DNA from 3 places in the Pseudomonas sp. DP-17 genome. Region 3 is predicted to be linked to each of the others. Evidence: predicted binding sites of a transcription regulator. Region 3 holds the regulator's gene; each other region holds the start of a gene.
What was found. Region 3 encodes sigma-54, which starts transcription at its own class of promoters, with help from an activator protein. Its sites were predicted from a motif close to ANTGGCATNNANNTTGCTNT; they were not measured.

Region 1 (7,851 bases), on a different contig from region 3:
CTGATCACACCGCGGCAGGAGCGCGGCTTCCTCGAACAATGCCTGGAGCACCACCGCAAGTCGCTGGAAGGCCTGCGCGAACATGCCCAGCCGACGCGCAATGGTTTGATCCGCCCGCAGTACCTGACCAGCCTGATCGACCGCCACGCCGACGCAGACGCAATGTTCACCGCCGACGGCGGCTCACCGATGATCTGGATCCTGCGCTACATCAGCGCCATGGCGGGCCGACGCACCCTGGCCAGCCTGGTCCACGGCACCATGGCCAACGCCATGCCGCAGGCCATGGGCCTGAAGGTCGCCTTCCCCGAACGCCAGGTCATCGCCCTGTGCGGCGACGGCGGCCTGTCGATGCTGATGGGCGACCTGCTGACGCTGGTTCAGGAGCAGATTCCGCTGAAGCTGGTGGTGTTCAACAACAGCGCGCTGTTCTTCGTCGAACTGGAGCAACGGGTGGAAGGCCTGCTCGACGCCTTCACCAACCTGCAGAACCCGGACTTCGGCCGCGTGGCGGAATCCATCGGCCTGTGGGGGCGCAAGGTGAGCCACTGCGAGGATCTGGAGGCAGCCGTCGTCGAATGGCTGGCACAACCCGGCCCGGCGCTGCTCGACGTGGTGGTCAACCAGGAGCTGGTGATGCCGCCCAAGGTCGCGCCGGATGCGGTCAAGGGCATGGCCCTGTACGCGGCCAAGGCGGTGATCAGCGGGCACGCCGGTGACGTGGTGAAAATGATCGAGAACCACCTCGCTCGCTGACAGCCCACTCCCTTGTAGAGAATGAGCTGCAACGAAAAAGCCCCGCCGGGCAAACCGGCGGGGCTTCTTCATGACGACGATCAGCGCAGGTTGATGATGGTCTGCGTGACCGCGTCTTCGGTCTGGATGGTCTTGGCGTTGGCCTGGTAGTTGCGCTGGGCGACGATCAGGTCCACCAGTTCGTTGGACAGGTCCACGTTGGACGCCTCCAGCGAACCCGATTGCAGGGCGCCGAGGGTGCCCGAGCGCGGCGTGCCGACTACCGGCTCGCCGGACTCGGAGGACTGTACCCAGGAGGTCTTGCCGATCGGCGTCAGGCCCTGGACGTTGGCGAAGTTCGCCAGCACCACCTGGCCCTGCACCTTGGACTGGCCGTTGGTGTAGCGAGCGAAGATGTTGCCCTCGTCGTCGATTTCCAGGCCCGACAGCTGGCCAGTGGTGTAGCCGTCCTGGTTGACGCTGTTCACTGCAAAGGCGGTGGCGTACTGGGTCGACTTGCGGATGTCCAGGGTGATGCCGCCGGCGTTGGCGGTGGCGCCGTTGGCGCTCCAGGTGGCCGGAGTCTTGCCATCGGAGATGGCCGGGACCCAGTCGCCCATCACCAGGGTGCCGTCGGTGGGGTTGACCGTGAAGGCATCGCCGGTGCCGTTGTTCACCGGGGTCTGGGTCAGCAGTTGGCCCGCCGGGCTGAAGGTCAGGTTGACTTGGTACGGGCTGGTGCCCATGCCGCTGACGGCGGCCAGCACGCTGGCCGGGGTCGCGCCTGTGGCAGCGGCAGCCGCGTTGGCAGCGGCAATCGCCGCCGGGGTCGCGCCAGAGCCGGCAACGGCGGCGGCAACGCTGGCCGGCGTCGCGCCGGTCGCCGCAGCCGCGGTGGTGGCCGCGCTGATGGCAGTGCTGTCGTCGCTCGGGCTGGCCGGGTTGCGGCCGTCCACCAGCACGTTCATGGTCCAGGTGTTCGCTCCGGTCTTGGTGAAGTACTGGGTCATGACATGGGCGTTGCCCTGGCTGTCATAGATGTTCACCGAGGTCGAGGAGTTGTAGGTGGTCGGGTCGGCCGAGTTGAACGGGGTGACGGTCGGTGCGGTGTTGGTGGAGTTCAGGTTGAAGGTCTGGCTGACCTGGGTGGTCGCCTTGGGCGCCTGGTTCGAGGTCTCGATGCGCAGGTCGCCGACCACGCCGCTCTGCAACTGTCCCTGGGCGTTCACCGGGTAGCCCTGCAGGCGGTAGCCGTTGTTGTCCACCACGTAGCCGTTCTTGTCGGTGCCGAAGTAGCCGGCGCGGGTGTAGCTCACCGCCCCGTTGTTGCTGGTGACGAAGAAGCCGTTGCCGTTGATGGCCATGTCCAGCGCGTTCTGCGTCGAATCGATGGTGCCCTGGTTGAACAACTGCGAGACGTTGGACAGCAGCACGCCGCTGCCCACCGGGTTGCTGCCGCTGCCCAGTACGGAGGCCGCGTAGACGTCGGAGAACTCCGCGCGGGACTGCTTGAAGCCGACGGTGCTGGCGTTGGCGATATTGTTGCCGGTGGTGTTGAGGTCACTGGAAGCGGCCTTGATACCACTGAGCCCGATATTGAATGACATGCTTAGCTCCTGGTCGGTATCGCCGACTTACTGGCCAATGATCTGGACTTTGGACAGGCCGATGCTGCCCAGTCCGGCGAGGTTGAGGGTCAGCTCGCCGCCGTTCTGCCCCAGCGTCACGCTGTCCACGTTGGCCGGCAGGAAGGTGGTCAGGCCGTAGGTCTTGCCCTCGTAGTTGGTCTGCGCTTCGAACTTGTAGCGGCCGGGCGGCGCGAGCTTGCCGCTGGAGTCCTTACCGTCCCACATGAAGCTGACGTTGCCGGCGGTCTGCTGGCCCATCTCCACGCGGTTCACCAGGGTGCCGCTGTCGTCGTAGATGTTGACCCAGCTGTTGGCCGTGGACACCGGCAGGGTGTAGGTGCCCTTGAAGGTCTCGGCGGTATCCACCATCGATTTCTCGGTTGGAACTATCACCTTGCGGCCGACCAGCGACGAGGCCTGCAGCGCCTGGGACGACTGGTAGTTGGAAAGCACGCTGTCCATGCTGGTGTTCAGCGACTGGATGCCTTCCACGGTGCTGAACTGCGCCAGCTGGGCGATGAACTCGCCGTTCTCCTGGGGCGACATCGGGTCCTGGTTGTTCATCTGCGCCACCAGCAGCTTGAGGAACTCGTCCTTGCCAAGATTGCTCTTACCGGCGGTCGCGGTGCCGCCGCTGTCCTTGTTGATCGCATACTGGTCCAGAACCGAGCTGGAGCCGTTGATGCTGCTGTTATCGATGCTCATCGTGCTCTTTCCTCAGCTTACTGACCCAGGGTCAGGACCTTCTGCATCATCTGCTTGGCGGTGTTCATCATTTCCGCGTTGGTCTGGAACGAGCGGCTGGCGGAGATCATGTCGGCCATCTCCTCCACCACGTTGACGTTCGGGTAATAGACGTAGCCGTCCTTGTCGGCGGCCGGGTGGTTCGGCTCGTAGCGAGGGACCAGCGAGCTCTTGTCTTCCACCACACCCAGGACCTGCACGCCGGAGCCGGCCTGGTCGGTCTCGCCGAACAGCGACCCCTGCTCGCCGCCTCCCTGGGCCTGCTGGAACATGGTGGCGAACACCGGATGGCGGGCACGGTAGGTCTGGTCGACGCTGGAGGACACGGTCTCGGCGTTGGCGATGTTCGAGGCGGTGGTGTTCAGACGGGTGGTCTGGGCACTCATGCCGGTACCGGCGATGTTGAAGACACTGGCAAGCGACATGGCGATTACTCCCCGCGCAGGGCGTTCATCAGCCCTTTGAACTTGCTGTTGAGGAAAGTGAACGAAGCCTGGAACTGCACGGAGTTCTCCGCGTAGTTGGACTGTTCGATCTGTTCATCGACGGTGTTCTGGTCGATCGACGGCTGGGTCGGGTTGCGATATTTAAGCGACTCGTCACCGATGCCGAAACCGTCCGCGGCAATGTGATGCGCGTTGGTCAGGGTGGCGCTGAAGGTGCCGTTCTTCATCTTGTCCGACTGGGCCGCCAGCACCGAGGCGAAATCCAGGTCGCGCGCCTTGTAGTTGGGCGTGTCGGCGTTGGCCAGGTTGTTGGCCAGGACTTCGGCGCGCTGGGAGCGGAAGCTCAGTGCTTGCTGGTGGATGCCGAGGGCTTTGTCGAAGCTGATGCTCATGGTCACGAACCTGTTTGCCGGTGTGGGCTTGCCAACACTTCAGCAAGGTGCGTGCCATATTGTCATTTCCTTGTTAATCAATGGCTTGAGAGGATTTCCGACGCGGCAAGGAGCGGCAAACAGCGGCAAAGCGGCAACCCGTTTCCTTGCCGCCAGGGGCAAGGCGGCAAGCTTGCCGCTGCGCTTTGCCGCCCCTTTCAGGTGGCCTCGCTGAAGTGCAGTTTCAGGGGTTGAGCGGCATGGATGCCGCGAGAGCCGCGATCGGCCAGGGATGGCCCTTCGTGGGAGGACGCCTAGTTCGTGCCCCTGAAACTGCGCCTCGATGAATTTTTCGCCTAAGCGAAAAGCCGGATGAAGGGGCAGGACCTTTGCCCACTTTGGGTGGGGCGGCCATCCGTCTCTCCAAAGCGGGTCGCCCGAGGGGCGAAACCAAGAGGTCTCAGCACACACCGTAGCGGCGCGGAAAACCCTTCCCGCAACGGGTCAACACTGCAAGAACCCCGCCCGAACAGGCGGGGGTCGGCCATCACTTGGCCTTGTAGATGATTCCCGGGCTGCACTGGACCATTTGGTAGTGGTCCGGCAACGCGTTGAGCGCTTCGGAGGCGCCGAGGAACAGGTAGCCGCCCGGCTTGAGCGTGGCATGGATGCGCAGGAGGATGTCGCGCTTCACCTCGGCCGAGAAATAGATCAGCACGTTGCGGCAGAACACCATGTCGAACTTGCCCAGTGTGGCGTAGCTGTCCAGCAGGTTCAGCGCGCGGAACTCCACGCGGCTCTTGATCGCCGGCTTGACCGTCCAGCGCCCCGGGGTCTTCTGGTCGAAGTAGCGGGCCAGGCGCTCCTGCGACAGGCCACGGCCAATCGCCAGGCTGTCGTACTCGCCGGCCTTGCAGGCGGTGAGCATCGAGCCGGAGAGGTCGGTGGCGACAATCTGCACGCCCGCCTTCAACTGGCCGAGGTTGGTGCGCTCGAATTCGTCGATGGCCATGGACAGCGAATACGGCTCCTGCCCCGAGGAACAGGCCGCCGACCAGATGCGCAGGCGCTGGCCGGGCGATGCCTTGATCATTTCCGGCAGCACGCGGTTCTTCAGTACCTCGAAGGGATAGGTATCGCGAAACCACAGGGTCTCGTTGGTGGTCATCGCGTCAACCACCTGCTCGCGCAGCTGGCTGCGAACCTGGATCTTCTGCACCAGCTCGCCCAGCGACTTGATGCCCTGCTGCTCCATCAACTTGTTCAAGCGGCTGGAGACCAGGTACTGCTTGTTGGCGCCCAGGAGGATGCCGCAGGTCTTCTCCAGGAAATCCCGGAACAGCTCGAATTCGGAATTGGTGGATGTCACAGATACGCCTCTTTACTCGTGGACAGCTGTTGCCTGCTAGGACGGCAGCCGCCTGACCGGTGTTCCAAAAAACATAGACGATACGGGCGGCACCGGCGCCACCCGCGTCTTTACATGCCGCATCAGGCCGTTGCGCCATCCACTGCCTTGATCCGTTCCGACACGCGGGCGGCCAGGTCATCGGGACGGAACTTGGCCAGGAAGTCGTCAGCACCGACCTTCTTCACCATGGCCTGGTTGAACACCCCGGACAGCGAAGTATGCAGGAGAATGTGCAGATCCTGCATGCGCGGGTCGTGACGGATTTCCGCCGTGAGCGTGTAGCCGTCCATTTCCGGCATCTCGATATCCGAGATCACCATCAGCAGATCACTGCCCGGATGGCCGCCGGCTTCCACCATCTGGTTCAGGTAATCCAGTGCCTGGCGGCCATCGTTGAGCGCCAGCACTTCCACGCCGACGGTCTCCAGGCAACGCACCAGCTGCTTGCGCGCCACCGACGAGTCGTCCACCACCAGCACACGCTTGCTCACCGCGCGGGCCTGGGTTTCGGCATCCAGCACGCCTTCGGAGATGTCCTCCGAAGTCGGTGCCACCTCGGCGAGTATCTTCTCCACGTCGATGATTTCCACCAGCTGGTTGTCCACCCGCGTCACCGCCGTCAGGTAGTGATCGCGACCGGTGCCCTTGGGTGGCGGATGGATCGACTCCCAGTTCATGTTGACGATGCGCTCCACCGAGTGCACCAGGAAGCCCTGCACCTTGGTGTTGTACTCGGTGATGATCACGAAACTGTTGGCGATGTCGCGCAGGGCGTGACGCCCCGTGGCCAGCGCCAGGTCGAGGATCGGAATGGTACCGCCGCGGATGTTCGCCACCCCGCGCACCACCTGGCTGGATTTGGGCATCACGGTCAGGCGGGGGCATTGCAGCACCTCCTTCACCTTGAACACGTTGATCCCGTACAGCTGGCTGCCGTTCAAGCGGAACAGCAGCAGTTCGAGACGATTCTGGCCAACCAGCTGCGTACGCTGGTTGACCGAATCCATGACTCCGGCCATTGAGCCTCCTGTGCACGCAACGCCGCCCGACTCGCGAAGACGGCATGACCATTGCTTGGATCGTTGCATGAAACAAGCAACGACATTTTTCCGACGTCTGCCAAGCGCGCCCACCCGGGTGGCGGCCCTGTTCGGCATGACGGGTGCGCTGACCTTCTCCCCGGCTGGGGCGCAAGGCTTCACCGCGCCTGAAATCCTTATCGGCTCCACCCAGGGCTTTCTTGAGTTCAAGGTGGAAGATTATCTGCAGACTTCCGGCATAGACGCGCGCTACGACATCGAAGTCGCGCGCATCGACCCCCGCCTGCGCCTGGCGCAATGCGACAAGGACCTGACGCAGGCGCTGGAAAGCCCGGCGCAGCCCGTTGGTCGGGTCACCGTGCGGGTTCGCTGCGACGGCTCCTCGCCCTGGACGGTCTTCGTGCCGGCCACGGTCAGGCTGTTCCGTCAGGTGGTCGTCACCACCCAGCCGCTCAAGCGCGACCACGTGATCGAGGCCGCCGACATCAGTGTCGTCGAGCGCGACGTCGGCCCCCTGACCCAGGGCTACCTGACCGACCCCGAGCGGGCCCTGGGACAGAAGCTCAAGCGCGCCACAGTGAACGATCAGGTGCTGGCACCGGTCTTTCTCGAACAGGCTGCCGCAATTCGCAAGGGCGAGCAGGTGGTAATCCGCGCGCGCACCAGCGCCATCAACGTGCTGATGCCCGGCGAGGCGCTGTCCGACGGCGTGCCCGGCGAGCAGATCCGCGTGCGCAACCTCCGCTCGCAGCGTATCGTCAAGGCGCGGGTGATCGAGCCGGGGACCGTCGAAGTCACCCTGTAGCTCTGCGGTTTACGGCCATTTCTGGCATGATGACGGCAGCAGTCAGCAAAATGTGTAAGGGCGCACAAAAATTCGGCCTAAAGTTTTTCTGCAGACGGCCGAAAAGCTTGGCAAGCGTCCAATACCTCCAGAGGTTTCCACCATGGTTATCGACTTCAACCGGCTGAACCCGGCCACTACGCCAGCCACCACTGGCCGTAGCGGTGCCGCCCAGAGCGGTCGCAGCGAAGCCGCCGCCGAGCCCACCGTCAACGCCCCGGCCAAGAGCGGCGAACCTGTACAGCTCAGCGACACCGCGCAACAGCTGCAGAAAGTGAGCGATCAACTGAAGGACCAGCCCGTGGTCGACAATGAGAAAGTGGCTCGCATCAAGGCGGCCATCGCTGACGGCAGCTATCAGGTCGACAGCCAGCGGGTAGCCGGCAAGCTGCTCGACTTCGAATCCCAGCGCTGAGCCCGCTCGCGCTGGACCACCCTCGTAGACCGCCGAGCCCAAGATGTCTGACGCCCTGCTTTCCCTGATCAATGGCGACATCGAAGCAGCCACCGCACTGCTGCAGCTGATCGACGACGAGTTCCAGGCGCTGCAGGTGCGCGACCTGGGCCAGCTGCAGAAGCTGCTCGATCGCAAGCTGCCGCTGCTCCAGCAGCTCGAGCGCAATGGTCGCGAA
Region 2 (7,851 bases), on a different contig from region 3:
GGCGGTCGATGTCGGCGTCATCGCCGTAGCGGCGCGCCAGGCTCAGGTAGCCCTGGAAGTGCCGCGCCTCGGACTTCAGCAGCGAGCCGTAGAATTTGGCCAGATCGGCATCCAGGTGATCCACCAGCGCGGCAAAACGCTCGCAACTGCGGCATTCAATGAAGGCGCCGACGATCAGGGTATCCACCAGTTTCTGTGGCTCGTGGTTGCGCACCACGGCGCGCAGGCCAGAGGCGTAACGACCGGCGGAGATCGGCCGCAGGGGTATGCCGCGCTTCTTGAGGATCGCCAGCACCTGCTCATGATGGCGCAGCTCTTCGCGGGCGAGGCGCGACATGAAGTTCACCAGCTCCTCGTGGGCGCTGTACTTGGCGATCAGGGCCAGGGCCGTGCTGGCAGCCTTGAACTCGTTGTTCTTGTGGTCGATCAGCATCACCGCCTGATCCCGCAGCGCGGCTTCCACCCACGCATCCGGCGTGGCACAACCGAGGAATTCCCTGATTTCAGACAGCATGTCAGTTCTCCAACCGCGGCCGCCATGCAGCCGCGCAAACGCTTGGCGCACCCTGCGCTTCTCTGGCCGGTGCAATAAAGGCGGAGCATTATACGAGTGCCGCCGCGCGGGACCAGCATCCGGCATTGATATGCCTCAACGTCATGAACGAGATATCCCGACTACAGTTGTTCCACATAAACAACGCGCACGAAGGGAGACGATCATGCAAGCCATCCGTAGCATCCTCGTAGTCGTGGACCCGGACCAGCCGGAAGGTCTCGCGCTGAAACGGGCCCGCCTGATCGCCAGCGTGACCCAGTCGCACCTGCACCTGCTCGCCTGCGAACGGCGCGCCGACTGCAGCGCCAAGCTCGAGGAAGTGGCGGAGGTCCTGCGCCAGGAAGGCTTCAGCGCATCCAGCCGCCAAGCCTGGAAGGACAACCTGCACCAGACCATCATCGCCGAGCAGCAGGCCGAAGGCTGCGGGCTGGTGATCAAGCAGCACAGCCCGGACAACCCGCTGAAGAAGGCACTGCTCACCCCCGACGATTGGAAGCTGCTGCGCTTCTGCCCTTCTCCGGTGCTGCTGGCGAAGACCAGCCTGCCCTGGGCCGGGCGCAACATCCTCGCCGCCGTGGACGTGGGCAACAACGACGTCGAGCACCGTACGCTGCACGCCGGGATTGTCAGCCACGCCTACGACATCGCCGGCCTCGCCCATGGCCAGTTGCACGTCATCAGCGCGCACCCCTCGCCCATGCTTTCGGCGGCCGACCCGACCTTCCAGCTCAGCGAGACCATCGAGGCCAAGTACCGCGAGGCATGCAAGGCGTTCCAGGCCGAATACGGCGTCGACGACCAGCATCTGCACATCGAGGAAGGCCCGGCGGACGTACTGATCCCGCGCGCGGCGCACAACCTCGACGCCGCGGTGACAGTGATCGGCAGTGTGGCGCGTACCGGGTTCGCCGGCGCGCTGATCGGCAATACCGCCGAAGTGGTGCTGGATACGCTGGAAAGCGACGTCCTGGTGCTCAAGCCGGACGACATCGTCGCCCACCTGGAAGAAATCGCCGCCAAGCCCTGACGGGCTTGAATGCCCGGGCGAGTGAAACCGCCTGGTCCTCGCTCGCGAACCCGCCCAGCGCAGGGCTACGGGGTGATCCGTTCGCGAGAAAGCTCGCTCCCCTAAAAGCAGAAAGCCGCCCATCGGGCGGCTTTCCTGTCGTGCGGCGGCGATCAGACCCTCGAGCCCAGCCCGTCAGCCAGGAAGCTCGGCGCGATGTACCGCTCGTAATGCGCCTCGGAGAGGATGAAGAACTCCTTGTCGATGGCATCGCGCAGGTCGGGCAGCGGCCAGCCACGAAACTCCGGCAGCAGCGCCAGACCGTAGGCCTCGATCTGGTTGATCATCCGCGAACCGCGGGCGATCAGCTGATAGGCCCAGCAATAAGGTGACTGCTCGGGCACGAAGCGGATCTGCCGCTGCTCCAGCTGGCTGCGCAGCAAGGACGCATCGAAGACCTCCAGCTTGGCCATCATCACCTGGGCCAGCAGGATTTCCAGACGACTCAGGACCGCCCGCTTCTCCTCGTCGCCGTAGCGGTTCCAGTTCACCACTTCATGGTGGAAACGCTTGCAGCCACGACAGACAAGGTCGCCATAGACCGTCGAGCAGAGCCCGACACAGGGGGTTTTGATGCGCTGGGAAGACATGGGGAAACAGGTTGTCGGCAAAGCGGGCATGTTAGCCCTTTGTCTAGGCAAGATCACCCTTTGGCGCCACGCAAATCGGCTTACCAAGGCCCATTAATTCCATTAGAATGGCTGCGCCTTTTTGGCGTCATTGTCCGAAAGAAGCTGTTTTCAAAGCGTCACGAAGCACAGATTCCGGCAGCCGCGCGGTCTGGGCGCTCCCCTCAAGCGTCCAGCCCCATCAGTCCCTGGCCACCCCGGCGTAAAACTTTGAAAACAGCTTCTGCCCGGAGATCGCCGGTGCCGTCGTAGGTCAGTGGATTACCGTCCACCATGCCTGACGAATGGATCGGAAGGGTCTCCTGGATACGCGTCCTCCGGGACCACTGATGAGGGAAATACTGTGCTTGAAGCCTATCGCAAACACGTAGAAGAGCGTGCCGCCCAGGGCGTCGTGCCCCAGCCGCTGAACGCCGAACAGACCGCTGGTCTGGTCGAACTCCTGAAGAACCCGCCGGCCGGCGAAGAAGAATTTCTCCTCGACCTGATCACCAACCGCGTACCGCCGGGCGTGGACGAAGCTGCGTACGTCAAGGCCGGTTTCCTGTCCGCCGTTGCCAAGGGTGAAGCCACCTCCCCGCTGCTCTCCAAGACCCGCGCCCTCGAGCTGCTGGGTACCATGCAAGGCGGTTACAACATCGCCACCATGGTCGAACTGCTGGACAACGCCGAGCTGGCCGAAGTCGCCGCCGAGCAACTCAAGCACACCCTGCTGATGTTCGACGCCTTCCACGACGTCGCCGAGCGCGCCAAGAAAGGCAACGCCGCCGCCAAGGCCGTGCTGCAATCCTGGGCCGAAGGCGAGTGGTTCAAGGCCCGTCCGGCCGTCGCCGAGAAGCTGACCCTGACCGTGTTCAAGGTCCCCGGCGAAACCAACACCGACGACCTGTCCCCCGCTCCGGACGCTTGGTCGCGTCCTGACATCCCGCTGCACGCCCTGGCCATGCTGAAGATGGCTCGCGACGGCATCGAGCCGGTTCAGCCGGGCTCCGTCGGTCCGCTGAAACAGATCGAAGCAGTCAAGGCCAAGGGCTTCCCGGTTGCCTACGTCGGCGACGTGGTCGGCACCGGTTCGTCCCGTAAATCCGCCACCAACTCGGTGCTGTGGTTCTTCGGCGACGACATCCCCTACGTACCGAACAAGCGCGCTGGCGGCTTCTGCTTCGGCACCAAGATCGCCCCGATCTTCTACAACACCATGGAAGACGCCGGCGCCCTGCCGATCGAGTTCGACTGCACCAACCTGGCCATGGGCGACGTCATCGACGTGTACCCCTACGAAGGCAAGGTCGTGCGCCATGACAGCGGCGAACTGGTCACCACCTTCGAGCTGAAGACCCCGGTCCTGCTGGACGAAGTCCGCGCCGGTGGCCGTATCCCGCTGATCGTTGGCCGTGGCCTGACCGAAAAGGCCCGCGCCGAGCTGGGTCTGGCTCCGTCCGACCTGTTCAAGAAGCCGGAAGCGCCGGCCGACAGCGGCAAGGGCTTCACCCTCGCGCAGAAGATGGTTGGCCGCGCCTGCGGTCTGGCCGAAGGCCAGGGCGTACGTCCGGGCACCTACTGCGAACCGAAGATGACCACCGTCGGTTCCCAGGACACCACCGGCCCGATGACCCGCGACGAGCTGAAAGACCTGGCTTGCCTGGGCTTCTCCGCCGACCTGGTGATGCAGTCCTTCTGCCACACCGCCGCCTATCCGAAGCCGATCGACGTCAAGACCCACCACACCCTGCCGGACTTCATCATGACCCGCGGCGGTGTCTCCCTGCGTCCGGGCGACGGCATCATCCACAGCTGGCTGAACCGCATGCTGCTGCCTGACACCGTCGGTACCGGCGGCGACTCGCACACCCGCTTCCCGATCGGCATCAGCTTCCCGGCCGGCTCCGGCCTGGTCGCCTTCGCCGCTGCCACCGGCGTCATGCCGCTGGACATGCCGGAATCGGTTCTGGTGCGCTTCAAGGGCAAGCTGCAACCGGGCATCACCCTGCGTGACCTGGTCCATGCGATCCCCTACTACGCCATCCAGGCGGGTCTGCTGACCGTCGAGAAGAAGGGCAAGAAGAACATCTTCTCCGGCCGCATCCTCGAGATCGAAGGTCTGAACGACCTGACCGTCGAGCAAGCCTTCGAGCTGTCCGACGCCTCCGCCGAGCGTTCGGCTGCCGGTTGCACCATCAAGCTGCCGGAAGAGGCCATCGCCGAGTACCTGAAGTCCAACATCACCCTGCTGCGCTGGATGATCGGCGAAGGCTACGGCGACGCCCGCACCCTGGAGCGCCGCGCGCAAGCGATGGAAGCCTGGCTGGCCAACCCGCAACTGCTGGAAGCCGACAAGGACGCCGAGTACGCCGCGGTCATCGAGATCGACCTGGCCGACGTCAAGGAGCCCGTACTTTGCGCTCCGAACGACCCGGACGACGCTCGCCTGCTGTCCAGCGTCGAAGGCCGCAAGATCGATGAAGTCTTCATCGGTTCCTGCATGACCAACATCGGCCACTTCCGCGCCGCCGGCAAACTGCTGGACAAGGTCAAGGGTGGCATTCCGACCCGTCTGTGGCTGGCTCCGCCGACCAAGATGGACGCCCACCAGCTGACCGAGGAAGGCTACTACGGCATCTACGGCAAGGCTGGCGCGCGCATGGAAATGCCGGGCTGCTCGCTGTGCATGGGTAACCAGGCTCGCGTACAGACCGGTTCGACCGTGGTCTCCACTTCGACCCGTAACTTCCCGAACCGTCTGGGCGACGCCACCGACGTGTTCCTGGCATCCGCCGAGCTGGCCGCTGTCGCTTCGATCATCGGCAAGCTGCCGACCGTCGAGGAGTACATGGCCTACGCGAAGGACATCGACAGCATGTCTGCCGATATCTACCGCTACCTGAGCTTCGACCAGATCGCCGAGTTCCGCGAAGCTGCAGCCAACGCGAAGATCCCGGCCGTTCAGGTCTGAGACTCCTAGCGCGATGAAAAGCCCCGCCCCGTGCGGGGCTTTTCTTTTCCAGGCCCGAAATAGAGCGCTCCCACCCTCCCCTCACGATGGGCCTAATACTTATTGACCGGTTGCACCACAGCCCACCGGGACTAAGGTGGACATCAGGCTCCTGCCGATATCCGTGCCCAGGTGCCCTTGTGGAACCCTCCAGAGGTGCGCTCCCTTCCTCTGCGCCCCGCCTGTATGGCGGGGCTTCTTTTTTCCCGCCCTGGCACAGCCCTTGCTCGACTCCTGAGGCTTGCGGTCCAACGGCGGATCGCCCCCGACAACCAACCATCGACAATGGCGTCGCGGCTACCTCCCTTCGGCGGCAGGTGGTGCGGCGCCATTTTTTTGCATTGGAAAGTGCATCGCGAATGCGCTCAGAGGTGGAGATGATCGACAGTACCAGCCCACTGCCGCACAGCCTGGCCTGGGTGGCCGGCTCCGACGCCCCGGAAAAGACCGCGCTCAACCTGGGCTTCATGGCCCTCACCGACTCCGCCTCGCTGGTGGTGGCCGCGACCCAGGGTTTCGGCCAGCCCTACGGCCTGACGCTCAACCTGCGGCGGCAGAACTCCTGGGCCGGGCTGCGAGACCGGCTGCTCAGCGGCGAGCTGGATGCCGCGCAAAGCCTCTACGGGCTGATCTACGACCTGCAATTGGGCCTGGGCGGTGCGCCGTCCACCGACATGGCAGTGCTCATGGGCCTGTGCCAGAACGGCCAGTCGATCAACCTTTCCGCCCCTTTGATGCGCGACGGCGTGACCTCCGCTGAAGCACTGCAACGCCATGTGCGCCAGAACGGTGCACAACTCACCCTCGCGCACACCTTCCCCACAGGCACCCATGCGATGTGGCTCTATTACTGGCTGGCGGCCCATGGCATCGATCCACTCCAGGATGTGCGCAGCCTGGTGGTGCCGCCGGCGAAGATGGTCGAGCATCTGAGGGCTGGACGCATCGACGGCTTCTGCGCCGGCGGCCCCTGGGGCGCGCTGGCCGTGGACGAAGGCATGGGCTTCACCCTTGCCACCAGCCAGCAGATCTGGCCGGATCACCCGGAAAAGGTATTGGGCAGCACCCGCGCCTTCGTCGAGCAATACCCCAACACCGCCCGCGCACTGGTCATGAGCCTGCTCGACGCCAGCCGTTTCATCGAGGCCAGCGCGGACAACCTGAGCAGCGCCGCCCAACTGATCAGCAGCGCAGACTACATCGACGCCCCGCTCGCCAGCATCGAGCCGCGCCTGCTCGGCCGCTACCAGGATGGTCTCGGCCACGCCTGGCAGGACGCGCACCCGCTGCGCTTCTTCGATGGAGGACAGGCCACCTACCCGTGGCTTTCCGACGGCCTGTGGTTCATGACCCAGTTTCGGCGTTGGGGCCTGCTGCGCGAAGACGTCGACTACCTCGGCATTGCGCGCCAGGTCCAGCAACTCGACCTTTACCGCGAAGCCGCCAGCGCCGTGGGCGTCAGAGTGCCGAACGTCGAGATGCGCCGCTCGACCCTGATCGACGGCCGCCCCTGGGACGGCAGCGACCCGGCCGGCTATGCGCGCAGCTTTGAGCTGAATGCCCTGGCGGAGCGAGGTTGAGCATGCTGCGCGTCCTGCTGATCAACGACACCCCGAAAAAGGTCGGGCGCCTCAAGGCTGCCTTGGTGGAGTGCGGTTTCGAGGTCATCGACGAATCCGGCCTCACGGTCGACCTCGCGCAACGGGTGGAAGCCTTGCACCCGGACGTGATCCTCATCGACACCGAGTCCCCCGGCCGCGACGTAATGGAACAGGTGGTGCTGGTCAGCCGCGACCAGCCGCGCCCCATCGTCATGTTCACCGACGAACACGACCCGCAGGTGATGCGTCAGGCCATCCGCTCCGGTGTCAGCGCCTACATCGTCGAGGGCATCCAGGCGCAGCGGCTGCAGCCGATCCTCGATGTCGCCATGGCCCGCTTCGAGAGCGACCAGGCCCTGCGCGCCCAGCTGCAGGCCCGCGAGCAGCAACTGGCCGAGCGCAAGCGCATCGAGCTGGCCAAGGGATTGTTGATGAAGATGAAGGGTTGTGCAGAGGAAGAGGCCTACACCCTGATGCGCCGCCAGGCCATGGGCCGCCAGCAGAAGCTGGCGCAGGTGGCGGAACAGATCATTGCGATGCACGAGATGCTCGGCCACTGAGATTGCGAGCGAGGTCCGGCCATCTGCCAGCGGCGGCACGGCGCGATCATTTCGCCAGCCACTCAGCTGGCCCCCGCTTCGCTGGCAACGCCCTATGCTGCGGCCGCCCGGCCAACTGGCCGGGCCCCGGAGCGCCATCGGCAGGGTTCGATGGCGTATCGCAGTGGCCGCCGCCGGCTAGGCACCTCGGCGCCACCCGACCTCGCCGCCAGTGCGGCCCAGCAAGGGCAAGCCCATGATCGACCTCAGCACCTGGAACCTCAGCGTCCCCACCGACCCCAGCCCCACCGAAGTCAGCACCGAGCAGATCGCCAGGGGCTACCAGAGCCAATATTTCCAGCGCGACGGCAGCCAGGTGATCTTCTGGGTGCCGGTTACCGGTTCGCACACTTCCGATAGCGTCTACCCGCGCAGCGAACTGCGCGAGACCACCACTGCCGGCGAAGT
Region 3 (7,851 bases):
GGCGACGAAGACCAGGCAGCCCTGATCCGTCGAATGGGCCGTGGTCTGTTGGTTACCGAGCTGATGGGGCAGGGCGTCAACCTGGTGACCGGAGACTATTCCCGTGGCGCAGGCGGCTATTGGGTGGAGAACGGCGAAATCCAGTTCCCGGTACAGGAAGTCACCATTGCTGCCAACCTGCGCGATCTGTTCCGCAATATCGTCGCCATTGGTAACGATGTGGAGTACCGCGGCAACCTGCATACCGGCTCCGTGCTCATCGAAAAGATGATGGTCGCCGGCAACTGATCCGCCGCCGCGGTCGGCATTGGCCGCGGCTCCCTTCTCGCTCCGTTTCGTTGGGCAGCGCGCTGCTGGACGCGAGGCGAGCGCGATGCTCTATGGGGTAGTTTCCAGGGTTACTGCGGAGTCGCAACGACGCTAATGTGCGGCGCAGGCCGCGCCGGGGCAGATCGGTGCCTTCTGTCTGATGAGGGGGAGTGGCAGCCGGGCTGAGGGGCCGGCGCGTTACTCGCCTTCGTCGAAATAGTTGTTGATCAGGTCGACCAGTGCCTGGAGCGCTTCGTCTTCCTGTTCGCCTTCGGCGGCGAGGTGCAGGTTGGTGCCCTTGCCGGCGGCCAGCATCATCACGGCCATGATGCTCTTGCCGTCCACCGTGCTCTCGGGGTTGCGACCCACACGAACCTGACAGGGGAAACGCCCTGCAACGCCGACGAATTTGGCTGCCGCACGGGCGTGCAGGCCAAGTTTGTTGATGATGGTGACTTCGAGGGCGGGCATCGCGAGGGGCTGTCCTTTTGTTGTCTGTCGCTGCTTAGCTCAGGTCGCGGTGGCGAATCTGCACGTTGGTGAGGCTTTCCTTGAGGGCTTGACCGATCCGCTCGGCCAGGTAGGTCGAACGGTGCTGGCCACCGGTGCAACCGATGGCGATGGTCACGTAGGCCCGGTTGCTCGCGGCGAAGCGCGGCAGCCATTTGTTCAGGTAGCCGAGGATATCCTGGTACATCTCCTCGACGTCGGGCTGCGCCGCCAGGTACTCCTGCACCTCCGGCTCCAGCCCGGTGTGCTCGCGCAGTTCGGGCTTCCAGTAGGGGTTTGGCAGGCAGCGCACGTCGAACACAAGGTCGGCGTCCACCGGCATGCCGCGCTTGAACCCGAACGATTCGACCAGGAAGGCGGTGCCCAGTTCGGGCTTGTTCAGCAGGCGCAGCTTGAGTACGTCGCGCAGCTGGTAGAGGTTCAGGTTGGTGGTGTTGAGCTTGAGATCGGCCAGGTCGGCTATCGGCGCCAGCAGGTGCGATTCGTCGGCGATGGCCTCCGCCAGCGAGCGGCTGTCGGTGGTCAGCGGGTGGCGGCGGCGAGTCTCGGAGAAGCGTTTGAGCAGCGTCTCATCATCGGCATCGAGGTACAGCACGTCGCACTGGATGTGCTTGTCGCGGGCTTCCTGCAGTAGTTCAGGGAAGCGCTGCAGCTGGCTGGGCAGGTTGCGCGCGTCGATGGAGACGGCGACCTGTGGGTGCAGCAGCTCGGTGTGCAGCAGTGCGCGCTGGGCCAGGTCCGGGAGAAGGCTGGCCGGCAGGTTGTCGATGCAGTAGAAGCCATTGTCCTCGAGCACGTTGAGCGCGGTGCTCTTGCCCGAGCCGGATCTGCCACTGATGATGATCAGGCGCATGATCAGTGCCCGTTGTTCTGGAAGTCCACGACGATCCGGTACAGGTCCTCGCCGTTGGCGGCGTGACGCAGGCGGTCGCGGACGTCGGCGCGGTCGAGCATGGAAGCGATCTGCCGCAGCAGTTCAAGGTGCTCTTCGGTGGCAGCTTCGGGCACCAGCAGCACGAACACCAGGTCGACTGGCGCGCCGTCGAGGGCGTCGAAGTCTACCGGATGGTCAAGGTGCAGGATGGCGCTGATGGGCGATTGGCAGCCTGTGAGGCGGCAGTGCGGAATGGCGATGCCATTGCCGAAGCCGGTGGAGCCCAGGCGTTCCCGGGCCACCAAGCTGTCGAAGATGTCTTGGGAATCGAAACCCGGCAGCTCGCGAGCCACCAGGTTGGCGATTTGTTCGAGGACACGTTTCTTGCTGCCGCCCGGCACGTTCACGAGGGAACGGCCGGGGGTCAGGATTTGCTCAAGTCGGATCATAGAGAGGGGTTAACGAACACCAACACCTTGCTGGCGCTCGAGGTATTTTTCCTTGTGCTTGATCAGTTGGCGGTCGAGCTTGTCGGTGAGCAGGTCGATGGCCGCGTACATGTCTTCATGTTCGGCGCAGGCCACCACTTCGCCCCCGGCGATGTGGAGGGTGGCTTCAATTTTCTGCTTCAGCTTCTCGACCTCCATGATGACCTGAACATTGGTGATCTTGTCGAAGTGGCGCTCCAGTCGGCCGAGTTTCTCGCCGACATAGTCGCGCAGGGCGTCGGTCACATCCAGTTGATGTCCACTGATGTTGACTTGCATACCGCTTTCTCCTTGTTGCCCGTGTGTAAGTGGCAGGTTATGGGGCCTGCCGCCGGAACACCTTGGCGTGGATCAACGTCACACCAGCCGCTTGCGCTCGCTCGAGGGAGAGATTCCTAGGGACTCCCGGTACTTGGCGACGGTACGACGTGCCACTTGAATGCCCTGTGCCTCCAGTAAACCAGCGATCTTGCTGTCACTCAATGGCTTTTTCGGACTTTCCGCCGCGACCAGTTTCTTGATGATGGCGCGGATCGCAGTGGACGAGCACTCACCGCCCTCGGAGGTGCTGACGTGGCTGGAGAAGAAGTATTTCAGCTCGAAGATGCCACGCGGGGTATGCATGAATTTCTGCGTGGTGACGCGGGAGATGGTCGACTCGTGCATGCCCACCGCCTCGGCGATGTCGTGCAGGACCAGCGGTTTCATCGCCTCTTCGCCGTATTCGAGGAAGCCGCGCTGGTGCTCGACGATCTGGGTCGCCACTTTCATCAGCGTCTCGTTGCGACTTTGCAGGCTCTTGATGAACCAGCGCGCCTCCTGCAACTGGTTGCGCATGAAGGTGTTGTCGGCACTGGAATCGGCGCGACGTACCAGGCCTGCGTACTGAGAATTTACGCGCAGGCGCGGCATTGCTTCCTGGTTCAGCTCCACCAGCCAGCGGTCGTTGTGCTTGCGCACGATGACATCCGGTACGACGTATTCGGCTTCGCCGGATTCGATCTGCGAGCCGGGGCGCGGATGCAGCGACTGGATCAGTTCGATGGTCTCGCGCAGCTCGTCTTCCTTGAGCTTCATTCGGCGCATCAGCTGGCTGTAGTCGCGGCTGCCGAGCAGGTCCAGGTGGTCGCTGACCAGACGGATGGCCTCGGCGAGCAGGCAGGTCTTGGTCGGCATCTGGCGCAGTTGCAGCAGCAGGCATTCGCGCAGGTTGCGCGCACCGACGCCGGCAGGTTCAAGCTGCTGCACTCGACGCAGCACGACTTCCACTTCATCCATCTCCACGCCCAGTTCCGGGTCGATGGAGGCGAGAATGTCTTCGAGGGATTCGTCGAGGTAGCCGTCATCGTTGATGCCGTCGATGATGCTCAGGGCGATCAGGCGGTCCGTATCGGACATGGGCGCCAGGTTGAGCTGCCACAGGAGATGGCTCTGCAGGCTTTCGCCAGCGGTGGTGCGGGCAGTGAAGTCCCACTCGTCATCATCATTGCTGGGCAGGCTGCTGGCGCTGGTCTGGTAGATGTCTTCCCAGGCGGTGTCGACCGGCAGCTCGTTGGGGATGCGTTCGGCCCACTGGTCTTCGTCGAGGCTGTCGGCGTTGGGCGTGGTGCTTTCCTGGAAGTTGTCCTGGGAGCTGCTGGCGCTGCCGTTGGCGCCCGACTCGGCGCCGTCGGCCATGGGGTCGCTGTTGTCGTAATCCTCGCCTTCTTCCTGGCGCTCCAGCATGGGGTTGGACTCCAGGGCTTCCTGGATTTCCTGTTGGAGGTCCAGCGTCGAGAGCTGGAGCAGTCGGATGGCCTGTTGCAGCTGCGGAGTCATCGTCAGCTGCTGGCCCATCTTGAGGACTAGCGATGGTTTCATGGCTGGAACTAGGCACCTTGTTCGCTGGCGCAAAACGCGCCATATCCACGACTACGGACGCCGGGGCGCCGCGAGGAAGCAAATTATATGCCTGAGTTTGGACGCTTTGCCTAGGGGCTGTCGACCTTTCGTTACAACCCGGTTGCGGCAGGGAAAGGCAGGCAGCCGGCCAGGCCGCGGAGCGGCCCACAAGCCGCGCCACGCGTGGACGAAAGTGATGGCTGCCGCGCCCAGGCAGGGCGCGGTCCAGGGCCTTACAGGCGGAACTCGTGGCCCAGATAGACTTCCTTCACCAGGTCGTTGGCGAGGATGCTCTCGGCGCTGCCTTCGGCGATCAGCTGACCGTCGTTGACGATGTACGCCGTTTCGCAGATGTCCAGGGTCTCCCGGACGTTGTGGTCGGTGATCAGGACACCGATGCCCTTGGCCTTGAGATGATGGATGATCTGCTTGATATCGCCCACCGAGATCGGGTCTACGCCGGCGAAAGGCTCGTCCAGCAGGATGAATTTCGGCGAACTGGCGAGGGCGCGGGCGATTTCCACGCGGCGGCGCTCACCACCGGACAGACTCATGCCGAGGTTGTCGCGAATATGGTGGATGTGGAACTCCTCGAGCAGGCCCTCCAGGGCTTCCTGGCGACCGGCGCGATCAAGGTCGGCGCGGGTCTCGAGGATGGCGCCGATGTTGTCCGCCACCGACAGCTTGCGGAAGATCGAGGCTTCCTGCGGCAGATAGCCGATGCCGGCTCGCGCGCGGCCATGCATGGGCAGGTGGGTGACGTCCTGCTCGTCGATGCGCACGACGCCCTGATCGGCGCGAACCAGCCCGACGATCATGTAGAAGCAGGTGGTCTTGCCCGCTCCGTTGGGGCCGAGCAGGCCGACGATCTGTCCGCTTTCGATGTTCATGCTGACATCGCGGACGACTTGCCGGCTCTTGTAGCTCTTGGCGAGGTGCTGGGCGGTTAGCGTAGCCATTACTGCGCTTGATCCTGCTTTTTCTTGGGCTGGATGACCATGTCGATACGCGGCCGCGGCGTGGTCACCTGGGAGCCGGTGGCACGGCCTGCGTTGACGATCTGGCGCTGGGTGTCATAGACGATCTTCTCGCCTTCGAAGGTGTTGCCTTCCTGGATCACCTTGGCCTGGTCGATCAGCACGACGCGGTTCTGCGAGACGAAATACTGGATCGTCAGGCCGTAGGCCTGGGTGATCTGCTTGTCGGGCGCCGGCTTCTGTTCGAAGTAGGCGGGCTTGCCGACCGAGGTGACGACCTCGATCTCGCCGTCCTTGTTCTGCTTGAGCGTAACGGTGTTGCCAGTCAGCTTCATGCTGCCCTGGGTCACCACCACGTCGCCGCGATACACGGCCACGCCCTGCTTGTCATCCAGTTCGGCGCTGTCGGCCTGGACGCGGATCGGCTGTTCCCGGTCGGTGGGAAGGGCCCAGGCGGCAGAGCTGCCGATGGCGGCGGCGAGGCTGAAAAGAAGGGGGAGGGTGTTAACGAGCCTCATGCTGACCTCTTACGTTGGACAGCAGGAGCATCCGGCTGTCTTTCAGATACGCTTTCATGCCAACTGCCGTGGTTACACCGTTGGGCTCGGTGATTTTCACGGGCTGGTCAGTCTGCGCATAGTCCTTGTCTGGGAACACCGTCATGCGCGAGGTGTTGAGCAGGAGCGTACGTTGCTGAGCGTCGGTGCGCGCAACGCGCACGTCGTCGATCAGCTCGACCTGCTTGCCTTCGGGGGCCACTTCGGCGCGAACGCTCTGGACATGCCACGGCTGCGGCTCGTTCTCCCGGTGGAAGAAGAGATCAGGCGTGGTGACCAGGGTCACGTCGGTTGCTTTCAGGTGTTCGAGTTTGTCGGCGGTCATCTCGTAGGCGAGGGAACCGTCGACGCGGTACTGAACGCTCTTGGCGTTCACCACATAGAAATCGATGGCGTCGCTGGTCTGCGACTTGAGTTGCCGCTCGTTGAAGTCCAGGCGCACGTTCCAGTAATAGCCCAGCGCGATCAGCAGGATGGCGATCAGGGCGAGCAACAGCTTCTGTTGGAGTGTCTTGGGCATCATCGGCTCTAGAGATACGCGTTCTGGGCGGCTTCGAGGTTGCCCTGGGCGCGCAGGATCAATTCGCAGAATTCACGGGCGGCGCCTTCGCCGCCACGGGCCTGGGTCACGCCGTCGGCATGCTGGCGCACGAAGGCATCAGCGCTGGCGACCGCCATGCCCAGACCTGCGCGGCGGATGGCCGGCAGGTCGGGCAGGTCGTCGCCCAGGTAGGCGACTTCTTCATAGCCTAGACCCAGTTCGGTAAGCAACTCGTCGAGGGCGACCAGCTTGTCCTCGCGACCCTGGAACAGGTGGTCGATACCCAGGTTCTTCGCCCGGCGCTCGACCACCGGGCTCGAGCGGCCGGTAATGATCGCGGTGCGCACGCCGGAGGCCATGAGCATCTTGATGCCGTGGCCGTCCAGGGTATTGAAGGTCTTGAACTCGCCACCATCAGGCAGGAAGTAGAGCTTGCCGTCGGTGAGTACGCCGTCGACATCGAAAACCGCCAGGCGGACCGCTTTGGCGCGTTGCAGCAGGTCGGCCGTCATTCAGATGACTCCCGCGCGGGTCAGGTCGTGGACATGCAGCACGCCGACCGGATGATCCTTGTCGTCGACCACCACCAGCACATTGATCTTGTGGTCGTCCATGATCTTCAGGGCTTCGGCGGCGAGCATGTCCGGGCGGGCGGTCTTGCCGTGCACGGTCATCACCTGGTCGATGGTCACCTGGCGCACGTCCAGGCCCTTGTCCAGGGTGCGGCGCAGGTCGCCGTCGGTGAAGACCCCGGCCAGCCGGCCGTCTTCGCCCAGTACGATGGTCATGCCCAGGCCCTTTCGGGTCATTTCCAGCAGGGCGCCACTGAGCGATGTGCCGGGAGAAACCTGTGGCAATGCTTCACCCACGTGCATGATGTTTTCCACTTTCAGCAACAATCGACGGCCCAGCGCGCCGCCCGGATGCGAGAAAGCGAAGTCTTCGGCGGTGAAGCCGCGAGCTTCCAGCAGGGCGATGGCGAGGGCGTCGCCGATCACCAGGGAAACCGTGGTGGAGGAGGTCGGCGCCAGGTTCAGCGAGCAGGCCTCGTGCTCGACGCTGGCATCCAGGTTGACCGCCGCGGCCTTGGCCAGCGGCGATTCGGCGTTGCCGGTCATGCTGATCAGGGTGATGCCCAGGCGCTTGATCAGCGGCAGCAGGGTGATGATTTCCGCGGTCGAGCCGGAGTTGGACAGGGCGAGGACGACGTCGTCCTTGGTGATCATGCCCATGTCGCCATGGCTGGCTTCGGCCGGGTGCACGAAGAAGGCCGGTGTGCCGGTGCTGGCCAGGGTGGCGGCGATCTTGCGGGCAATATGCCCGGACTTGCCCATCCCGACCACGACGACACGGCCCACGCAGTTCAGCAGGAGCTCGCAGGCCAGGGAAAAATCGGCGCCGATACGCGGCAGCAGCGCGTCCACCGAGTCACGCTCGAGGCGGATAGTGCGTTGTGCCGACTGGATGAAATCGTGTTTCTGGCTCATGTTCGAAAGGCGCGGGGCAAAATGAAGTGCGAGATTATAACGGGAAAGCGGCAAAGGCTTCATCACTGGCATCTCAATGTTGAGTGCATTTTGCTGAACTGTCCCTTAACGGCGGCTTAGCAGCCCTTGGGGCGGGGCTTCGCGCGGTGTTATAGTTCGCGGCCGTTCGGCCTGCCGCGCCGTGTTCCTGCCGTGTGACAGACGGGGCAACGGACAGCGCCGTGATG

Region 1: the regulator sigma-54 is predicted to act here: its motif matches at 3,985-4,004, upstream of flgB (flagellar basal body rod protein FlgB).
Region 2: the regulator sigma-54 is predicted to act here: its motif matches at 5,454-5,473, upstream of MJ122_RS10110 (CmpA/NrtA family ABC transporter substrate-binding protein).

Annotation. Positions count from the first base shown of each region.
Region 1 is NZ_JAKSXG010000001.1:362,029-369,879, forward strand. Features, by position in the region: gene MJ122_RS01675 (thiamine pyrophosphate-dependent enzyme) at 1-756, shown strand, start outside; gene MJ122_RS01680 (flagellar hook protein FlgE) at 837-2,342, opposite strand; gene flgD (flagellar hook assembly protein FlgD) at 2,370-3,068, opposite strand; gene flgC (flagellar basal body rod protein FlgC) at 3,086-3,532, opposite strand; gene flgB (flagellar basal body rod protein FlgB) at 3,538-3,945, opposite strand; gene cheR (protein-glutamate O-methyltransferase CheR) at 4,472-5,293, opposite strand; gene MJ122_RS01705 (chemotaxis protein CheV) at 5,416-6,354, opposite strand; gene flgA (flagellar basal body P-ring formation chaperone FlgA) at 6,491-7,180, shown strand; gene flgM (flagellar biosynthesis anti-sigma factor FlgM) at 7,323-7,634, shown strand; gene flgN (flagellar export chaperone FlgN) at 7,678-7,851, shown strand, end outside.
Region 2 is NZ_JAKSXG010000004.1:153,249-161,099, reverse strand. Features, by position in the region: gene miaE (tRNA isopentenyl-2-thiomethyl-A-37 hydroxylase MiaE) at 1-514, opposite strand, end outside; gene MJ122_RS10125 (universal stress protein) at 720-1,583, shown strand; gene MJ122_RS10120 (DUF1289 domain-containing protein) at 1,736-2,212, opposite strand; gene acnB (bifunctional aconitate hydratase 2/2-methylisocitrate dehydratase) at 2,595-5,204, shown strand; gene MJ122_RS10110 (CmpA/NrtA family ABC transporter substrate-binding protein) at 5,621-6,823, shown strand; gene MJ122_RS10105 (ANTAR domain-containing protein) at 6,826-7,404, shown strand; gene MJ122_RS10100 (polysaccharide lyase family 7 protein) at 7,640-7,851, shown strand, end outside.
Region 3 is NZ_JAKSXG010000016.1:82,275-90,125, reverse strand. Features, by position in the region: gene pmbA (metalloprotease PmbA) at 1-288, shown strand, start outside; gene MJ122_RS25680 (HPr family phosphocarrier protein) at 508-780, opposite strand; gene rapZ (RNase adapter RapZ) at 815-1,672, opposite strand; gene ptsN (PTS IIA-like nitrogen regulatory protein PtsN) at 1,675-2,142, opposite strand; gene raiA (ribosome-associated translation inhibitor RaiA) at 2,152-2,460, opposite strand; gene MJ122_RS25660 (RNA polymerase factor sigma-54) at 2,539-4,041, opposite strand; gene lptB (LPS export ABC transporter ATP-binding protein) at 4,296-5,021, opposite strand; gene lptA (lipopolysaccharide transport periplasmic protein LptA) at 5,021-5,557, opposite strand; gene lptC (LPS export ABC transporter periplasmic protein LptC) at 5,544-6,119, opposite strand; gene MJ122_RS25640 (HAD family hydrolase) at 6,125-6,649, opposite strand; gene MJ122_RS25635 (KpsF/GutQ family sugar-phosphate isomerase) at 6,650-7,624, opposite strand.